DNA from 3 places in the Virgibacillus kekensis genome. Region 1 is predicted to be linked to each of the others. Evidence: riboswitches for the same ligand, from Rfam matches in the RefSeq annotation. Region 1 holds a riboswitch; each other region holds the start of a gene.
The links. Region 1 has a riboswitch for thiamine pyrophosphate ahead of thiW (energy coupling factor transporter S component ThiW). Riboswitches for the same ligand answer to the same signal wherever they lie in the genome.
Positions count from the first base shown of each region.

Region 2: linked by a shared signal. The riboswitch ahead of ACFO3D_RS06740 (lipoate--protein ligase family protein) and the one ahead of thiW (energy coupling factor transporter S component ThiW) in region 1 are both predicted to bind thiamine pyrophosphate.
Region 3: linked by a shared signal. The riboswitch ahead of thiT (energy-coupled thiamine transporter ThiT) and the one ahead of thiW (energy coupling factor transporter S component ThiW) in region 1 are both predicted to bind thiamine pyrophosphate.

Region 1 is NZ_JBHSFU010000004.1:926,280-932,777, forward strand. Features, by position in the region: gene ACFO3D_RS08660 (sporulation protein) at 1-402, opposite strand, end outside; gene ACFO3D_RS08665 (SDR family oxidoreductase) at 570-1,217, opposite strand; gene thiE (thiamine phosphate synthase) at 1,320-1,925, opposite strand; gene thiM (hydroxyethylthiazole kinase) at 1,922-2,698, opposite strand; gene thiD (bifunctional hydroxymethylpyrimidine kinase/phosphomethylpyrimidine kinase) at 2,695-3,501, opposite strand; gene tenA (thiaminase II) at 3,498-4,181, opposite strand; TPP riboswitch at 4,247-4,352, opposite strand; partial or broken gene thiW (energy coupling factor transporter S component ThiW) at 4,353-4,842, opposite strand; TPP riboswitch at 5,027-5,142, opposite strand; gene ACFO3D_RS08695 (CDGSH iron-sulfur domain-containing protein) at 5,212-5,415, opposite strand; gene ACFO3D_RS08700 (D-glycero-alpha-D-manno-heptose-1,7-bisphosphate 7-phosphatase) at 5,495-6,037, opposite strand; gene ACFO3D_RS08705 (GNAT family N-acetyltransferase) at 6,049-6,498, opposite strand, start outside.
Region 2 is NZ_JBHSFU010000004.1:501,716-508,213, forward strand. Features, by position in the region: gene ACFO3D_RS06730 (NADP-dependent oxidoreductase) at 1-90, opposite strand, end outside; gene ACFO3D_RS06735 (YrrS family protein) at 531-1,229, opposite strand; TPP riboswitch at 1,761-1,866, shown strand; gene ACFO3D_RS06740 (lipoate--protein ligase family protein) at 1,957-2,781, shown strand; gene lipA (lipoyl synthase) at 2,784-3,728, shown strand; gene ACFO3D_RS06750 (acetoacetate decarboxylase family protein) at 4,300-5,046, opposite strand; gene ACFO3D_RS06755 (sodium/proline symporter) at 5,036-6,496, opposite strand.
Region 3 is NZ_JBHSFU010000003.1:43,214-49,711, forward strand. Features, by position in the region: gene ACFO3D_RS01575 (M3 family oligoendopeptidase) at 1-1,573, shown strand, start outside; TPP riboswitch at 1,647-1,752, shown strand; gene thiT (energy-coupled thiamine transporter ThiT) at 1,876-2,451, shown strand; gene ACFO3D_RS01585 (hypothetical protein) at 2,982-3,119, shown strand; gene ACFO3D_RS01590 (hypothetical protein) at 3,217-4,638, shown strand; gene ACFO3D_RS01595 (Glu/Leu/Phe/Val family dehydrogenase) at 4,747-6,126, shown strand; gene ACFO3D_RS01600 (formate dehydrogenase accessory sulfurtransferase FdhD) at 6,275-6,498, shown strand, end outside.

The sequences.
Region 1 (6,498 bases):
AGGTTCCACACGAACGAAGTCCCGGTCTTTTGGATCCACTGCATTTGGAACATCCAGTCCAGTCTGCACCCATACTTTCGTCCGGCCAAGTGTGGGCGGCGTATGTATCGGCAGCGTGAAACTGAAATCAAGTTCTTTTTTCTCACCTTTACCAATGGTAAAACCGCTTCCTACAGTAAAAGAACCAAGCGTTACCTTTTGACGGACTTTGTTATCGTTAACCTCGCGGAGTGCTTCTGTCATAAGGAAAAGATTGATTCGGTCAATCTGTTGTTCGGCATTTCCACCCTTGATGACAACCTTACCACTGACGACTTCCCCTGGAACAAGATTGTCATTATCAAGCTGGGTATCTACCTCCGCACTGCCTATTCCAGCGCTAGCAAGCCATTTCTTTAACATTTGAATTCCTCCCCTATCCTAATTATCCAACCTATATATTCGACGGGACAATGATAATTTCCTTTTACTGATGGAAATGAGCGCTTTTATGCCGTTATTCACGCTTTATCACTGTTATTGAGCGCTTATCTGTCGTTATTGAGCGCTATTTCCTCTACATTCAGCGCTTAGAGACTTTTCAAAGCAGCCTCTATCTCCGTATCACCGGATATTAGGTCGAACGTCTTTTTATACGTTTTTTCCTCGGTTAGGGTTTCATAAACCGTCCTTGCTACATCAACACGTGGAATAGATCCGCGTTCCAGACCGGAAACTGCAGCAGCAACTTTACCGGTTCCTTCCTCATTCAGAAGCCCTCCAGGGCGAACGATTGTATAATTAAGGCTGCTTTCTTCAAGCATTCTATCGGCATAATGCTTTGCCACATAATATGGTCGTAGTTTCTCATTCCAGTTTTCACGGTTGCCCGCTTGAAACGCACTTACCATTACATAGCGTTTAATACCAGCTTGTTCAGCAGCTTCGAAACTTTTCACCGCTCCATCCAAGTCAACCAGGAGCGTTTTGTCTGGACCCGTTTTGCCGCCTGAACCAGCTGTGAAAATAACAGCGTCACAGCCCTGTGCTGCTTCAGCAATCTTATCCACGCTTCCTTCAAGATCAGCAACTACTGCTTCTACTCCCTTTTCTTTCAATGCGGCAGCCTGTTCTTCTTTTCGAACCATTGTCCGAACTGTATGTTCACTCTTATTTGCAAATAAATCAACAAGATGCTGACCAATCTGGCCATTGGCACCAATCAGCAGAACGTTCATTATATACATCTCCTCCAATTTGGAATAAGTCTTCACTATTATTATTCCAAACACGGAATTTAATGACAATTATGCTGTTTGAGGCCGATTACACCTTTACGGTTATAACCTTTCCACCGCTTCTTTTATATTACTTGCTCTGGTTACTGCAGAGATAACGGCTACACCATCAGCACCACTTTTCATGACCGATGAGGCATTTCTTGTGTTTATCCCGCCAATACCGACCACGGGCAGATTTGGGTACAGCTTTTTTAGCTTTTCAATCCATTCCAAACCTACCGGAGACTTGGCATCATGTTTGGTGGATGTCGGGAAGATAGGACCCGCTCCAAAATAATCAACCCTATCAATGGGACTATTCGCTACTTCAGCGTCATTCGATACGGAAAGTCCGATGAGTTTATCAGGGAAACGTCTTCGCAATTCCACAACGGAAATATCATCCTGGCCAACATGTATCCCATCCGCTTCCAACGGGTCGACCAGACTCACATCATCATTTACTAAAAATAATATGTTTTCCCGTTTACATATGCTGCGCAGTTTCCGTCCTAACTCCAATTTATCCCTTCCGTTCAGGGACCCGGGACCTTTTTCGCGAAACTGAAATGCTGTGATTCCGCTATTAATAGCTTCTTCTAAAATAATTACTGGATCCCTATCACAATTTTGGCTTCCCATAATTAGATATTTTCTTAGATTCATTTGCTTACTCCGCTTAAATTAGTGGAATCAAGTGACAGAGCATCAATAAAATGTGGAACGAAAGTACCCGGTCCGGATACATCTGCCCTGTCAGCAGCATGTTCTGCAGCTGACCCGTAAAATGCCGTCGCGGCCAACAGTTGTTGATCAACGGGGTCATCTGTGGTCAAACATGCTGCAGCTATAGAACCTAACAGGCAGCCGGCTCCGGTCACTTTAGCAAGCAGCGAATGTCCTGTCTCATTATAGGCAAGCCCATTTGAAGTACAAATGACATCGGTCTTTCCAGTCAGTAAAACAGCGGTCTGATAAACCTCCGCTACTTTTAAGGCGATTTCATCCGTATCCCCATCACCTACAGATTCGACACCTTTTGTTTTCCAAGGTATTTCCACCAGGTGTGCAAGCTCCCCAGCATTCCCTTTGATGATCGTTGGATGAACCTCGCTTAATATTTTTTTCATAACTGCTGTCCTAAAAGGTGTTGCCGCTACACCAACCGGGTCCACTACTACGGGAATCCCCTTCTCGTTTGCAGCTTTTCCAGCTTTAATCATCGCAGGGATTTCCTGCTTCGTTATTGTTCCAATGTTCAGCAACACACCGTCAGCCAGGGTTGCCATGTCACTGGCTTCCTCCTCAGATTTTGCCATAACAGGTATTCCGCCAAATGATAATAAACCATTTGCCGTAAAATTCATGACGACCTGATTAGTCAAATGGTGGATCAATGGACTTGTTTCTCTTACTTTGTTAATAATCGATTTATTCATTGTTCCACTCCTTCGCTACGATGTGCCCAATGATTGGTTGGTCCGTTTCCCTTGCCAATCGAAAATGAATGGCGGATTGCAGCCGTCACAAAGTCTTTTGCTTGTTTAACTGCGTCCCCTAAAGAATATCCCTGGCTCAAATACGCTGTAATTGCCGCTGAATAAGTGCAGCCGGTGCCATGTGTATTCGTTGTTTCAATACGTTCTGAAGAAAATGAATGGATGCTTTCGCCGTCATATAAAAAATCAATTGCATCCCCTTTAAGATGTCCGCCTTTAATCAATGCAGCACCTGCACCGAACTCGTGGACAATTAAAGCAGCAGCACATCTCATATCCTCAAGTGTTTCGATTTTTTCTCCTGTGATTTCTTCCGCTTCCGAAATATTCGGTGTTACCAAGGATGTCATCGGCAAAAGATGGTCACGCAAGTAAGTACGGGCATCCTCTGCAATTAATGGGTCTCCACTTGTGGCGACCATAACAGGGTCCATCACGTATGGAACATCCAATTCAGATACTTTTCCAGCAAGCATTTCCATTATCTCAATGGTTGGAATCATGCCCGTTTTGAATGCATGAAGCGGCATATCCGATATAACGGAATCGAGCTGTTGTTCAATCATATTGACAGGAATATGATGAACGGCCTGAACACCAGTGGTATTTTGTGCAACCACAGAGGTAATGACCGACATCCCGTATGTTTTTAATTCCTGAAAGGTCTTCAAATCCGCATGAATTCCTGCCCCGCCACTAGGATCAGTTCCGGCAATTGTCAGTGCACATGGGATATTTCTCATCGGCTGACCACCGACTCAGGCCACTCTTCACATGTATACGCCATTTCCCAGAATGCCAATTCCAGCTGACAGCTTTTTCGGAATGCATCTTTCATTTTTAACTGTTCATGTTTAGATGAATCCGCTGCAATAGCATCCAGACGCTCGCGCATTTCCAAAGTCGTGGCTGCAGTTCGTTCATCCGCATAGAAACTGATCCACGGGTAGAAAGGATGGTCGCTTGTTGGATTAAACGTACTCATTAACTCCCGGCCAATTTCCAGATAGGTCCACGGACAAGGTAACAGAGCACTTAAAATCTCGCCAAGACCGCCTGTTTGCGCGTGATGCATCATATGTTTGATGTAATGATCAGCTGATGGCGGGAGAGGATAACCTTGAAGCCCTTCATAATCCACTCCTACATAGTCACAAAAATTGTGATGCGGGTGAATCTCACTGTTCAAAATAAATTGGATTTTTTCATGGAAAAAGTTAATATCGTCCCTGTTTTGCGACTTCGCAAGGGCAATCCCATAAACACGCATGAACGCATTAAGATATTCAAAGTCTGCTTTAATATAATGTTTAATTGACTCAGCAGGAACCTCCCCTTTTCCAATACCATCAACAAATGGATGGTCAAATATCGCATGAAATATATCCTGATTTTCTTCTCGTAAAGTTTGTGTGAATGTCATATTATTCCTCCTGTTTGATACAGGAAGCTACTAGGGAGAATAAAAGTAGATTAATAGAGGGTATAGTAACGCTCCGACTACTTTCCTGCGCTGGCATTATCCAGATCAGGTTCAAAGGGACTAAGGAATATCATCCTTTTCTCAGCCATTACAGCGCCCCTAGTAGTTTTCCTATATGCTATTTTGTAATATATTTCTCTGCTCAATTTTCGAAACAACCAGCCAGCCTATCAATGCCCCTGTAACACTGCTGACCAGAAACGATGGGATAAAAAATAATGCTCCGACAGAGCTTCCCATAAGTATTTTTGCAAAGGGCACAGCAAAAAGTGCTCCGATTATACCGGTACCAATTGCTTCACCAAGCGCTGCCATTCCTTTTTTACCAGTCTTTCGAAATAGATAACCCTAAAAATGCACCGATCATGCCACCGGGAAACGCCAGCAGCGTACCAAGCCCAAGCATATTGCGCAGCAAACCAATCATAAATGCAATCATAACCGCCGGACCTGGTCCGAGTGTCACTGCAGCCATAACATTAACCGCATGCTGGACGGGATACGCCTTGGCGACCCCTGCTGGGAACCAGAGTAATTGTGCTCCTAATGTACCAATCGCCACAAAAACAGACATCGTCGTTAAAAGCCGCGTCCGATTCAATATGACCCTCCTTTCATTAAAGGGTGTACTGATCTGTGTGAGATAAAAAACACGAAGAGGGAATTCTACTAAGCGTTGGAACTGGACGAAGCTTATTCGGTATTTTAGAAATCCATAGCCCCAGCACCTAAATCAAAAAAGCCAGATCCGTTTATGGACCTGGCTCGAAATAGCTGAAAATAAGCTCATCATCAGACTACTTCCCTCCGCTGGTATTAACCAGATCAGGTCCGTAAGAGTCGGGAAACTGTTCGTGCTTCCCTCTCAGCCCTCGTTCTTTGGGCACCCCTAGTAGTAATTTATTGAAAATATTGAGTTGTTCTTCCTTAGGATAACAAATTAAAATCCGTTTGTCATGAAACACATCATCTATTTTGCAATTACTTCACTTTCAAACCCAATTTTCTTATGTGTACCATCGCAAAACGGTTTGTTGGACGACTGCCCACAGCGGCATATGGAGAATGCTTTTTTCGTTTCAAAGACATTTCCTTCCGCATCGATCAGTTCCACGTCTCCTGTCACAAGCAATGGTCCGTTATCGTTCACTTTAATTTTACCTTTGCCACTCATGAAATCCCCCCTAATTTTCTACTATTGGTATATAGTATTCTCCAACTAGGGAAAAAATCCTTTTTTGCTTGCCTAGGGATTAATCTCCTGCCTTCTCGTTATTCGTAAGCCATTCAGCAAATTCTCTGAGATCCTTAAAAGAATAATCGGCGTTGACCTGGTCGCCCTCGCGACTCCCTACGAGCACTGTCTTTGTACCCGCTTCCTTTCCAGCTTCAATATCGGGCTGCCTGTCACCTACCATAAAACTCTCCGCAAGGTCAACGTTATGTTTTTCAGCCAGGTCAAAGATCAGCTGAGGTTTAGGCTTACGGCAAGCACAGTTAGCATGCGGCTTGTGCGGGCAGTAGGCAATATCATCGATCCGCGCCTCAAACGTTTCAAGCTCCGACCGCATTTTCTTGTGAACCTCGGCGAGTGCAGTCTCTTTCATATAGCCAAGTCCAATTCCACCCTGGTTGGTTACAACGAATACCCTGAAACCCAGGTCGTTGAACTGTTTTACTGCCTCCCCGACGCCTTCAAGGAGGTAAAAATCATTCGGTTTATTAACAAATTTAACTCGTTTGCTTAGGACTTCATTGATAACGCCGTCCCGATCCAGAAACATACCCCTGTTCATCATGTCACCTTCTATTTCAATTCGATTCGTTGTCCCTCGTATTCGGGCTTGAGAAGGGAGAAGACGACCGTATCATGATATCTCTCCCCGTCAAAATCAGTTTGCCTTAATACGCCCTCTTTTATGAACCCGTGTTTTTCGAGCAGCCGCTCTGAACCTCGGTTTTCAGCAAAAATATCACCGACAATCCGGTTAAGGTTAAGCGTTTGAAAGCCAAACCGTAATACTTCCGGCATAATTTCCGTCATGACGCCTGAGCGTTGGTATTCTTTACGGATAACAACCCCCATTTCAGCTTTCCGGTGCCACATGTGGAGTTTGTGATAGCTGAACTTACCGATGAGTTCGCCGTTTTCCTTATTCAGAATCACCCATGGGATTTCTTTTTGAAGCTCGTACTTCTCCAATTGACGCTGAACCTCTTCCTTCATAGCTCGCTCAGATTTCACAGGGGTTGGTGT
Region 2 (6,498 bases), 420 kb from region 1:
GATGGGCGCCTGCGTAAATTCAAAGTCTTCTTTAACCGGCGTGCCAACTGGTCTATTTACGAGTTTGATTTGCTGTTGCAATCTAATCATCCTTTCTTGTATATACAACTATACAGGTATAGGCCATTGCTGAGCCAATGTTAGGATTTCTACAGTCACATAAACGCTCAACTACAAAAAACCCCTGTTTTTTCTAGCAGACATTCTGTTTAGTGAGCCGAAACTGGGCCTTCTGCCTAAAGAAAAATATAAAAAACAGAAAAGGATGCCACAACAGAATGTATGCGAACGGAGGGCAGGCCAGTTCGGCAAAAGAAAACACATCTATGGAATCCTTTATACAAACATTCCTCCCGAAACGGTGAACCTACTGGAACATTACCCGAAATGTTCCACTTGTTTGATAGAAGTATATACCTTCACAGTAAAAGACCCACCAAGTAAAATGAGAAACTACTCAGTGGGCCAGGTATTAGGTAATTCACTTTTCTTACGGTTTTCATTTCAAATACATGAAAGCTTAACCCTATTTACCGGCTCTTTCGTTCAACACTCGTTACTTTCCACCCCTTCTGATCAACCCACTGGAGGTTAACAACGTACATCCAATCCTGGACACCGTCAGGGCTGACTTTGCCGACTGATTTGTGTGGTCCGCCGCCGTTTTCCAGTCGCCAAAGCGTCATGCTGTCGTCCAAACCGGTTGCCATTTTTATCGCTTTTACTTTTTCATTCCAATCGACTGTTCCTCTTTCGTAGCTGGACGTATGCTCACCGGTCTGGGAAGTGCCGATGGGTTTTCCAATCTGGGATTCGTTCGGACCGCTATCATCCTGCTGGGATTGATTGTCATCCTGGTTTTCCTGTGCGGTACTGCTATTTTCATCACGTTCGGTATCGTCGCCTTCTTCAACTTCCAATTGGTCAATCGCATCCTCGTTTTGCTCGGAGGATTCATCTTCATCTTGATTGCTGCTCTCTTCTTGTTTAGAACCTTTTGCTTCGGATTGCTGCTCGTTATTTTCATCTTCCGTGATTTTCATTTCTTCCTTATTAGGATCACTGTCAGACGCATCGTTGGTCTCGCCGTCTTTGGCAGTATCATTACCCCCAAATATAAGGTTTGCTCCGACAATTAATATGAGTGCAAAAACTAAAATTATAAGCGAGTTAAGGATGATATTTTTTTTGCTTCTTCGTTTGCGAAACATATCTGCTCTATTTCTCATGTTGATCTCCTTTCCAATCCAAAATAAAAACGAAATTGTCGTCTGAGAAAATTCCTGGTCTTGCAGATTTGATAGAAGGCATTAAAAGTTTCTCTAACAAAATCTATTCGATTTTATAAAAGTTTTTATGGGGTTCTAATTTACCATCCCTGTCAATCGCATCTTTTAAAAAACTTACACGGGAAATTATCATGGCTATAAATTGTCCCATCCAACCCTTCGAGAAAATCCGCCATCCAGATTTGAATGACCTGAATATATTTATTTTGATTTAAAATCCAATTTAAAGAAACTCTCCTAACTTAAAGGATTGAGTCAAGTATTTGTGAGAGTTTTTTAGACACTATTTATTTGGAGAATTCAGCCAAATAAAATAACATTGACATCAACCATTATCAAACGTAGGGATAGTGAGTAGCCACAAAATGAATCACCTGATAAAACAGATCTAATCGAAAGGAAACGGGAGAACCGTTCTCGCTTTACATTCCTGCTTTACCTCGTTAAAATAGTCATAGAAATTGCATGTTGATATAGCACTAGGGGAGCTATCATATAGCTGAGAAGAACTTACCTGTTCTGACCCTCATACCCGAACTATGGTAATGCTAGCGTGGGGAAGTGCCGTCGAATTTGTGTATTTTCATTAAACATCACGCAAATTTACTGCACTCCACTACAGGAATGCAGTTTTTTTGTACCACCAGAATATGGAGGTGAACACAATTTGAAGGAGACATGGGGATTTATTGATACAGGCTTTAATAGTGCGTCAGTTAATATGGCGCTCGATGAGAAATTGCTTGACTGGCACGGAGAGGGGAAAATACCTCCAACTTTACGGTTTTATGGTTGGTCGAAACCCAGTCTTTCTGTAGGACATTTTCAGAATGCTGAACGGGCGATTGATTTCTCCAACATGCAAAAGCATGAATGTGAATTCGTAAGACGGTTAACCGGTGGCAGTGCCGTATTGCATGATGATGAGCTGACTTATAGTATCGTCGTTTCAGAGGATAAGGACTATATTCCAACATCCATCCAGGCTGCCTATTATGTCTTATCAAAAGGTGTTCTGGAAGGTTATAAGCAGTTAGGTATTGAAGCAGATTATGCTACCCCGGAGAAAAAAGCGGAAAGAACGGATGTCTGTTTTGAAAAGCCTGCATTCTATGAAATGCTCGTAAATGGCAAAAAAGTTTCTGGAAACGCCCAGACGCGAAAACAAGGCGTGCTCCTGCAGCATGGATCGATTCCTATGAGTATGAATACAACTATGTTATTTGATTTGTTTAAGTTTCCAAATGAAAAAATAAGAGAAAAGAAGCGTAACACTTTTTCTGAAAAAGCAATTACCATAAATGAGATCACCAGGAAGCAGCATACATACGATGATTTAAAAGATGCATTTCAAAAAGGGTTCAAGGAAGAGCTAAATCTGGAATTCACTCCGCTTAAGCTTTCAGACAGTCAGTGGAGTGAGGTTTATGAATTAGCAAAATCAAAATATACCCAGGAAGAATGGAATTTATATCATCAAAGGAGTGTTTGACGGTGGCTAAACAAGAAGAATACATACGTAAACCAGAATGGCTTAAGACAAAAATTAATACCAACAAATCGTATAATGGTTTAAAAAAACTAATGCGCGAAAAGAAATTAAACACCGTTTGTGAGGAAGCACGTTGTCCAAATATCCATGAATGCTGGAGCGAAAGAAAAACTGCAACGTTTATGATTTTAGGCGACACATGTACAAGAGGCTGCCGGTTCTGCGCAGTAAAAACAGGACTTCCAAATGAACTTGACTGGGGCGAGCCTCAACGTGTTGCGGAGTCAGTAGGTATAATGGGCTTAAAGCATGCAGTAGTAACTGCGGTAGCCCGAGATGATTTAAACGACGGCGGTGCGGCAGTTTTCGCGGAAACAGTACGTGCTATCCGTCGCGAAAATCCTGGTGGCACAATTGAAATTTTACCATCTGATATGAAGGGCGATTACGAGAGCCTGCACACCTTGATGGATAGTGAACCGGATATTTTCAACCATAATATTGAAACAGTACGCCGGTTGACCAAAAAAGTTCGCGCCCGTGCCATGTATGACCGCTCGCTGCAATTACTGAAACGTGTCAAAGAAATTGCACCAAACACACCAACTAAATCGAGCATTATGGTTGGACTTGGTGAAACAAAAGAGGAAATTATTGAGGCTATGGATGACCTCCTGGCACATAATGTAGACATAATGACTATTGGACAATATCTGCAGCCAACAAAAAAGCACTTAAAGGTGGAAAGATATTACCATCCCGATGAGTTTGCCGAGCTAAAAGAAATTGCCTTAAAAAAAGGCTTCAAACATTGTGAATCCGGTCCGCTTGTCAGATCTTCCTATCACGCAGATGGGCAGGTCAGTCAAACCTCCGCACAACGCAGAATTAACTATATGAAGGAATACGAAAAGCATGAAAACAAGCAAGTAGATTCATCTTTTTAAAATGAACAAACCGGGGTAGTCACTTATGTGGCTACCCTTTTTTAAGCACGGGGACGGTTCCTGTTCTTCTTCGCATACTGGGACTGCTTATAAAATAAAATGCTATTCAATTTATCTTTGACGAAAATACCTTCTTGAGAAAATAAAAAGCCCTTCCCCCTAATAGGAAAGGACTTGAACACACTTCATCCGCTATACATCTCGCCTCTTATTTACGGAAAGTTCTTTAGCATTCCTATAAATTTGACACAGCGCTTCTAGCCGGTTCCCCGAAGCATCATTTAATCTATACCTCCGCCCCTCTGTCAGAGGATATTTTTTTATTGTATAATAATAAGTTTTCTCGCCAATGTTTTTTATAAGACCCTTATCTATCATGTTTAGAACCTAGCTTTAAAAATGAAGATTCGTTGAAGCAGAATCAATTTCTTTTAGGAAATGAGTAATCAACTGTCCAGCAGCAGCGGAGGTATAACGCTGTATATTCCTCGATATTTATTGGGCATCACGCCTCAGTGAAATATCGCTTTATACTGTTATATTGACTTTATAAATGGTAATAAATATAGATTTATCCGTCAGGTTCAATGGTTTCTAACAATCTTCCCCAACCATTTTCTTCAGTTGCGTAAAAGTCTCCTTTTACGACTCCGCCCCCTATAATATTTAAAGGCTTTAATAGATTTAATGGATCTGTACTGGATGCATTAATTTGAAGCTCCGCGTTATGTGTGTAAAATTTATCATGTAATACAAAATCCGGTGATGTGTCACGTTCGATAACTTCTTGCATCTGTATTCCACCGCTAGGCCTAGGAGTAGTACGTATATTTAAATGCGGAGTAGTTACAGGCTCATTAATACTATCCGTTTTATCTCTTATATTCGTTTTTATATCTACTATTACCTTTCCATCCTTTCTTGCAATCCCACGGTACTCCCCATTACTCTGATTCAGAGTTATCTCAGCATATTTCTTTGGGTATCCCCATAAATCCCTTCCTGCAGCTATTGCCGCATCCTTGTTCTCATACTCATAAATATAGTAACCACCATACTTATCTTTATATTTTACTGGAATCACCATTGCGCAATCCATATAGGAAACCTTATCGGTATTACTAAAGTCTGAAACGGAAATAACCATTTGATTATCAACGTATTCAAATGGTGTAAAAGAGAGGATTCGCTTTAACTCATCTTTGCGAACTTCTGCAATAACGAAAAGGGATACATAATTTTTGCATGTGTAAGGCACGAATGGGTCTGGAAATAGGGGAGCATGGACTGGAACATTATAACCGGTGTTACTGTTCATAATATTTAGCCTCCTTGGTGGATTTCAATTCATCATTTATGGAATCTGTCCTTTTTGTTAATTTACTAACTAAAAGTAATACAGTTATTGATGCAATGGTTGCAGGGATTAATTCATATAGATATGCTACCCATGGAGTGTTAATCCAAATTATTGTCACAAAAGTACCTGTAAAAATAGAGGAAAGAGCCCCTGCCTTTGTAACAACATTTGTATACAAAAGGAAAATTAGCAATGGCCCAAAACTTGCTGCTAAGCCTGCCCAAGCATAAAGAACCAGTGCGAAAACAGATTGGATATTCAAAAGTGCTATGAAAGTTGCAATGATACCAAGTGTAACCATTGTTATTCTTGAGATGAACATTAATTGTTTATTAGTATATGTCTTTTTTGATATTCCTTTAAGAAAATCACTTGCAAAAGATTGGGTTGAGACCATAATTTGAGAAGAAAATGTAGACTGGATTGCTGCAAATATAGCAGCTAATACAACACCTGCAAGCAATGGATTCATTGTCTCAATAGTCAATCTCGGAAAGATATATTCTGGATCATCTATGGCTGGGATTAGAACTCTCCCAATCAGACCTAATAAATTCGATCCAGTCATAACTACAATTACCCAGAACATAGCTATAAAAGATCCTTGAGAAATTGTTTTATCATCTCTTGCTGATAGAAACCTTTGCATTATATGTGGCTGACCTGGTTCTCCTAATCCAAAAGCAAACAGCCCGATGAATATACCAAAACCTGCTGCTCCTGTTGCTCCTCCAATTGAAGATACTAGTAATGGATCAATTGACTGAAGTGTATTAAAAAAGTTTGCAGGCCCTCCAAGCTCAAAGAAAATCATATATAAAGGAAATATAAGCAGGACTGTTAACATGATTAAACCCTGCGTAAGGTCTGTTAGGACAACAGCTCTATAACCGCCAAAAATTGCATAACCAATAACAAACGCTGCTGAAAGAATTAAACCTATATTGTAGTCAAAAGATATTGTCGCATCAAGAGTCTTTCCCGCTGCTGTTAGTTGGGAAGCCATCGAAGCCACAAAGAAAATAATAATTACTAAGCTTGAAACTATTTTTAAAATATTTTTGCCGTCATCTAATTTTAGACTAAAGTAATCAGGTATACTCAAGGCACCTAACTCTTTTCCCTCTTTTCTTAACCTTGGCCCTACAACAAACCAATTTAAAAGATAACCGATAATAAAGCCTGGCAACATCCACATCGTACTTATTCCGGAAATATAGGATGCGCCAGCAGCTCCAATAAATATCCACCCACTAGTATCGGTAGCGCCTGCACTTATAGCTGTCGCCCAAGGGCCAAAGTTTCTATCCCCTAAATAAAAGCCTTCTTCACTTTTTGATATAAATTTTTCTGCCAGGACACCAATTAAGAAGACAATGACTAAATATATAACAAATACTGTTAACACTA
Region 3 (6,498 bases), on a different contig from region 1:
GCGGGAGGCTTCTGCATTTATCAGCTGTCTTAGCGCCCAGGATGTAAAAGATAAGGAAGCAAGCTTACTTGTTGGGAAAAGAAGTGAAATATCAGCAGAAATGAATGCTGTTAAAACACTACTGGATCAAAAGATTAGCATAATTAACGATTCGACATGGAAAGAACTTCTCCGAAACCCTGCTTTAAAGGAATTGGAATTTGTTCTTAATGAATATAGAGAAAAAGCAAAAGAACTTTTGCCGTCCGAACAGGAGATGCTGATCAATGATCTGGCGGTTGATGGCTATCATGGATGGAGTCAGATGTATGACACGATAGTTGGGAATATGGAAGTGGAAATCGATGAAAATGGCGAGCAGAAATCATATTCAGTTGGTCAAGCGTCAAATAAAATGAGCAGCCCTGATCGCTCTGTTCGTAAGCATGTGTTCGAACAATTAAACCAAGCATGGGGCAGCAATGCTGATTTGTTTGGTCAGACATTGAATCACTTGGCAGGGTTCAGACTGCAGAAATATAAACATCGTAACTGGCAGCATGTATTAAAGGAACCACTGGCCATTAACCGGATGAAAAAAGAGACACTTGATGCAATGTGGGAAGCTATCAATAAAAACAAGCATCACTTTGTTAAGTTTTTGCAGAAAAAGGCGGATTTACTGGGATTGGAAAAGTTGAGTATATACGATATTGGGGCACCTGTATCCAAGTCAGTGAAAACCTCAAGTTACACAGAGGGGGCGAATTTTATCGTTGATCAGTTTGGTGAATTCAGTCCCAAAATGGCCGATTTTGCGCGCATTGCATTTGAAAACCGCTGGATTGAGGCGGAAGACCGGGCAGGAAAGCGTCCAGGTGGTTTTTGTACAAGTTTCCCTCAAAGTGAACAGACTCGGATTTTCATGACCTATTCAGGAACCTCATCTAATATAGCAACACTCGCGCATGAACTGGGACATGGTTTTCACCAGTATGTAATGAATGATTTAAATGGACTTAATCAGGGGTACGCGATGAACGTGGCAGAAACAGCATCGACCTTTGCTGAGATGATTGTTGCGGATGCGTCTGTAAGAAACGCAAAGAATAAAGAAGAAAAACTGGCATTGCTTGAGGATAAGATCCAGCGTAGTGTTGCATTTTTTATGAATATCCATGCAAGATTTATATTTGAACAGCGCTTTTATGAGGAACGGAAACAGGGAATGGTATCGGTTGACCGGATGAATGAACTGATGGTCGAAGCACAGAAAGAAGCCTACTGTGATTCGCTTGATGAATATGACCCGCATTTCTGGGCATCCAAATTGCATTTCCATATTACCGGGGTTCCGTTTTATAACTTTCCATATACATTCGGATATTTATTCAGCCTTGGTATCTATGCACATGCACAAGAATTGGGCGGAGGATTTGAGGATGACTATATTGCACTTCTCCGCGACACCGGCCGTATGACGGTGGAGAGTCTGGCGAAAAAACATTTGAATGTTGATTTGACTCAACCGGAATTCTGGGAGAATGCAATTCAGCTTTGTGTTCGGGATGTAGAGGAATTTATGGCACTGTAAAATAAACTTCAGTACTGTTGTTATATTCAGAATGGTACGTTATAATTAGTATAGCGAAAAAAGCAGAATAGTAGAAGCCTACAGGGGGAGCCATTTGGCTGAGAGTGAACATAGTTATTTGTTCTTACCCTTTGAACCTGTTAGTTAGTACTAACGTAGGGATGGTGGCTTTTTTGATGGATTTTTTTAGGCAATGTGAGCGGATTTCCCCATCAGGAAGCTTCCCCTTGGCATTGCTTTTTTTGTGATCAAAAAAATTCCGCACGGCAGGGTGGTCTGCCGGCAAAGGGGGAGAGGTTTATATGCGTTCCAAACGTACGTTATTTTTGATTGAGGTGGCTATTTTTGCTGCTATGGCACTATTGCTCGATATTATACCATTTCTGAAGTTTGCAATTTGGCCACAAGGTGGTTCAGTATCCTTTGCAATGATTCCCATATTTATTGTTGCGTTCCGTTGGGGATTAAAAGGGGGACTTACAGCTGGTTTTCTGTTCGGAATGTTGCAGGTTGTGATGTCCGGACCGATCATTTTAACTCCTGTCCAGGGATTCCTCGACTATATCGTAGCATTTACTGTTATAGGTACGGCTGGAGTGTTTGCTAAGCCAGTTCAAAAAGCAATAAAGAATAGTAAACCGCTGCAAAGTTTCAGTTATATTACAATGGGTGTATTCATTGGTTCCGGGCTAAGATTTTTGGCGCACTTTATTGCGGGTATTGCCTTTTTCGGACACTATGCACCTGAAGGACAGCCGGTTTGGTTGTACTCACTGTTGTACAGCGGATCATATATGTTGCCTTCATTTATTTTAAGTGCAATACTCGTATTTCTGTTATTTTACAAACAGCCAAGAACGTTACTACAGGCTGCATAATTGAATATGGACTCCGCTCACAGAGAACAGCCCTGCTTATAACGAGGGCTGTTTTTTTTTCTGTTTTATTGAAGCCTTATTGAGCAGTTAATATAAACTGTGACATAACAGCGAGACTTCGCTCCGGAAATACACTACGCTTTCCGCGGGCAACGCTTCAACTTCCTCGGAAGAAGACCACTTCCTGCGGGATTTTCAGCTGTTGCTTTTCCCGCTGGAGTCTCCATGTATTTCCGTCGCTGGATTGAAATTGATTTATACTTATATCAACGCCAAACGCCTATTAGCGCAGGCAGAATGCGTAGACTCCTGGGGGAACAGCACGAGTCCGAAGACCCCGCAGCGACGTTCTTTCCGCGAGGAGGCTGAGGCCGTGCCCCCGGAAAGCGAAGGATTCTGACGTAGCGGTAGGTACGGCTGTTATGTCGCAGTTTATATCAATTGCTAGGTAAGCCACAAAGATTAAGTGACAACTTATATGATAAAATAGTACTATAATATTTCGAATGTTTAGAAGGGGAGGGTTATAAGTGAGGGAGCTTATCGGGGAATGCGGTTCATGCGGTAAGCCTATCTATTGTAAAGACGGTTTTTTTGACGGGGATCAAATAGATGGTAAACTGCTGTGCAATGAATGTAGTGATAATCGGGATACAGGTAGTAACTAACTAAGATAAAAATTATTTTAAGCGATATAGGAGTATAGCACCGCTTCTTTTCCCTGTGCATAGGCTATAGCACACGCTGGAAAGGAAGTGTTAAACAGTGGAGCTTACTGTATCGCACTGGTTGTATGGTTTATTTACACTGATTATTATATTAACTATGATTTTCAGAAAAGGGGTTGTGCTTCCATCCTTGCTCGGGACTTTTGTAATAGCTTGGGTATTCAAGGGAAGCTTGATTGACGGTTTTACTGCAATATTCAATGCTAACCTCGTAGCTGCAAAAGAATTATTCAGTATCTTTTTGATTATCACATTTATGATGGCATTACTTCATTCCTTACGTGACTTGGGAGCCGACCGCAGAATGATTCAGCCAATCCAGAAAATTATGGTCAACGGTCATGTTTCGTTCTTTGTGCTGGTGGCAGTTACGTATGTAATCTCACTGTTTTTCTGGCCTACCCCCGCGGTTCCATTAATATGTGCTCTTTTGGTCCCCGCAGCAATCAGGTCTGGACTGCCGGCGCTTACAGCTGCAGTAGCGGTGGCGTTGGCTGGTCAGGGTATGGCACTGTCATCTGATTATATTGTTCAGGTGGCACCTAGTCTATCGGCAAAATCAGCCGGAATTGACGTTGGCATGGTTACGGATAAGGCACTGATTCTTTCAGTTATAACCGGTGTAACTGCTATTGGTCTAGCATATTTATTTTACCGCAAGTCCATCCGGTCAAAGGACAGTGAACTTAATGAAATTGAACTACAGGCTATGCAGGCGGCAGATCAGTCAAAAAATAAATCGGTTGGCACTAATCTACCGCTGTGGAGCAAAGTATTTGCCATATTAGTACCAATTTCACTGTTGGCTGTCGTGGTATATATGATGTACACCAAGCTTTTATCAGGGCGAATGAGCGGTTTTGAAGGTGGTGACGGAGCTGCATTTATTGGTGGAGTAGCAGTAATTCTTCTGTTATTATCTTCGGTTGCCTTCGGACGGGAAAAAGCGCTCGATTATATCAGCAACCATATTACCGATGGGTTTGTATTCGCGTTTAAAGCCATGGGACCGGTTATCCCGATTGCTGGATTCTTTTTTCTTGGAAGTTCTGACTTTTCGGGGAGTATCCTAGGCGTTGGGGAAAACTCACCAGCATTATTGTTTGACCTTGTACAGTCTACTCAGGAGTTTCTTCCGCAAAGTGCCTTTCTTGCAGGGTTCAGTGTGCTGATCATCGGGATTATCACGGGGCTTGATGGCTCAGGGTTCTCCGGACTGCCACTTACTGGTGCACTTGCTGCTTCCTTACAGAATGGCTCAATAGATGCGGGAACACTTGCAGCAATCGGACAGATGGGTTCTATCTGGACCGGCGGTGGAACGATTGTAGCCTGGTCGTCCGTAATAGCGATTGCCGGATTCTGCGGTGTATCCGTCATGGAATTGGTTCGGAAAAACTTTATACCTGTGATAATTGGGCTTATTATATCGACCGTGTTTGCGGTGATTTTCTTGTAATGCTTCCCGGAAATAATGTTAATCCTCTATCCAAAACGGTTATAGGTACTAGCAGAGAGTTTTTATAAATTCAGCAGAAAACATATCAGAAGATGGAGGTTTTAGTTTATGGCAAAGAGTACCGGTCAAATAGTTCAGGATTCTCTGGATGCGTTAATGGAGGATGAAACATTTATGCCTGATTGTACAGGAGATGAACGTAAAAAGGCGTTCACTTCACTGGCATCCATTCTTTCGACCCCAAATCATGTAAATAAATCTTTTCTACGGATCCCGCTCGATAATGGAAAAGTAATCCGTGTACCAGCCTTCCGGGTACAGCATAATAATGTGCTTGGCCCGTATAAAGGTGGTATCCGTTTTCACGAATCAGTAAATGAAGAAGAAGTTATGAATCTTGCAGCACTCATGACCCTGAAAAATGCGCTGCATGAAGTGCCGTTTGGCGGCGGAAAAGGTGGGGTTGTGATTAATCCACGGGAATACAGTTCTAAAGAGCTTTACATGATGTGTAAAAAATATGTGCAGTATTTCAGTGAAATCCTAGGCCCTGATAAAGATATCCCGGCGCCGGATGTAGGAACCAGCGCCCGCGAAATGGACTGGATGATGGGAGAATACAAGAGTATCAGACCAGGAGTTCCATACCGTGGCAGCTTTACTGGTAAAAGTGTAGAGAATGGCGGGTCACTTGGCCGTAGGGAAGCAACAGGTAAAGGTGTATATTTCACATTCCGTTATATGCTTCATAACTTCCTGAACGATCAAGGGAAGTGGCTTTCTAATCTGGATAATATTTTTGCCAAGACGGCACTTGCCCATAAAGACAAAACGATTACTATGGCAATCCAGGGATTTGGTAATGTAGGTTCCGTTGCTGCACAGGAGGCTTATCAGTGTAATTACTTGAATAATAAAGTTGTAGCAGTCAGTGACCGGAATGTAGCACTTTATAATTCTGACGGACTGGATATTCCAAATCTGATTAAATACACTTCCAAAAATAATGGTGATCTCCCAACTGATGAAAAACAATTAAAGCAAGCAGAAGTACAGGCAGAAATAAAAAACCGTGACGATGTCTTGACACTTGATGTGGATGTTCTTATCCTTGCGGCTCTTGAAGATCAGCTTCATAAAGACAACATGAAAGAAATCAAGGCACAAATTATTGTAGAGGGTGCCAATGCGCCAGTAACTGGTGATGCAGATAAGTATCTTAGTGAAAAAGGTGTCATTATCATTCCGGATATCCTTGCTAACGCAGGTGGTGTAATTGTCTCCTACTTTGAGTGGCTGCAGGGAAGGGAGACGCAGTTCCACAGCGAGGAGGAAATCTATAAGCGGTTATTTGACAAAATGAAGTACACCTTTGATACAATCCTGCCTCAATTTTTCGGGGATCCGTTCCCATTACGGCAGAACTGTTATATCCATGCAGTAATGAAAATATCAGACATCTTATACAGACAAGGTAAACTCTACTAATATAGTAAAAGAAGGTATTCCGCAGAATAAACGGAATACCTTCTTTTTTTAAAAATAAAATTATAATATACGGTAAAAGATACAATGTTTTAAATAGTTAGTTAGCGGGAAACAAAGAATATGAGTATTTATGGAAAGGGGGACTTCGATGAAAAGAGACAGCTTGTCATTTTGGCAAACGGCAAAATATCATCATCACTTAAAGATGACGGAAGATGATGAGGTTGCCAGAGAATCTGCAATTACCATCATGATCAATGGCGAGCAGTATGCAACAATTGTCTGTACGCTGGAGAGTATCGCGGAAATGGCATATGGTTTTCTTGCTTCGGAAGGGATTATCCGTTCACCAGATCAGGTTAAAAGTTTGAC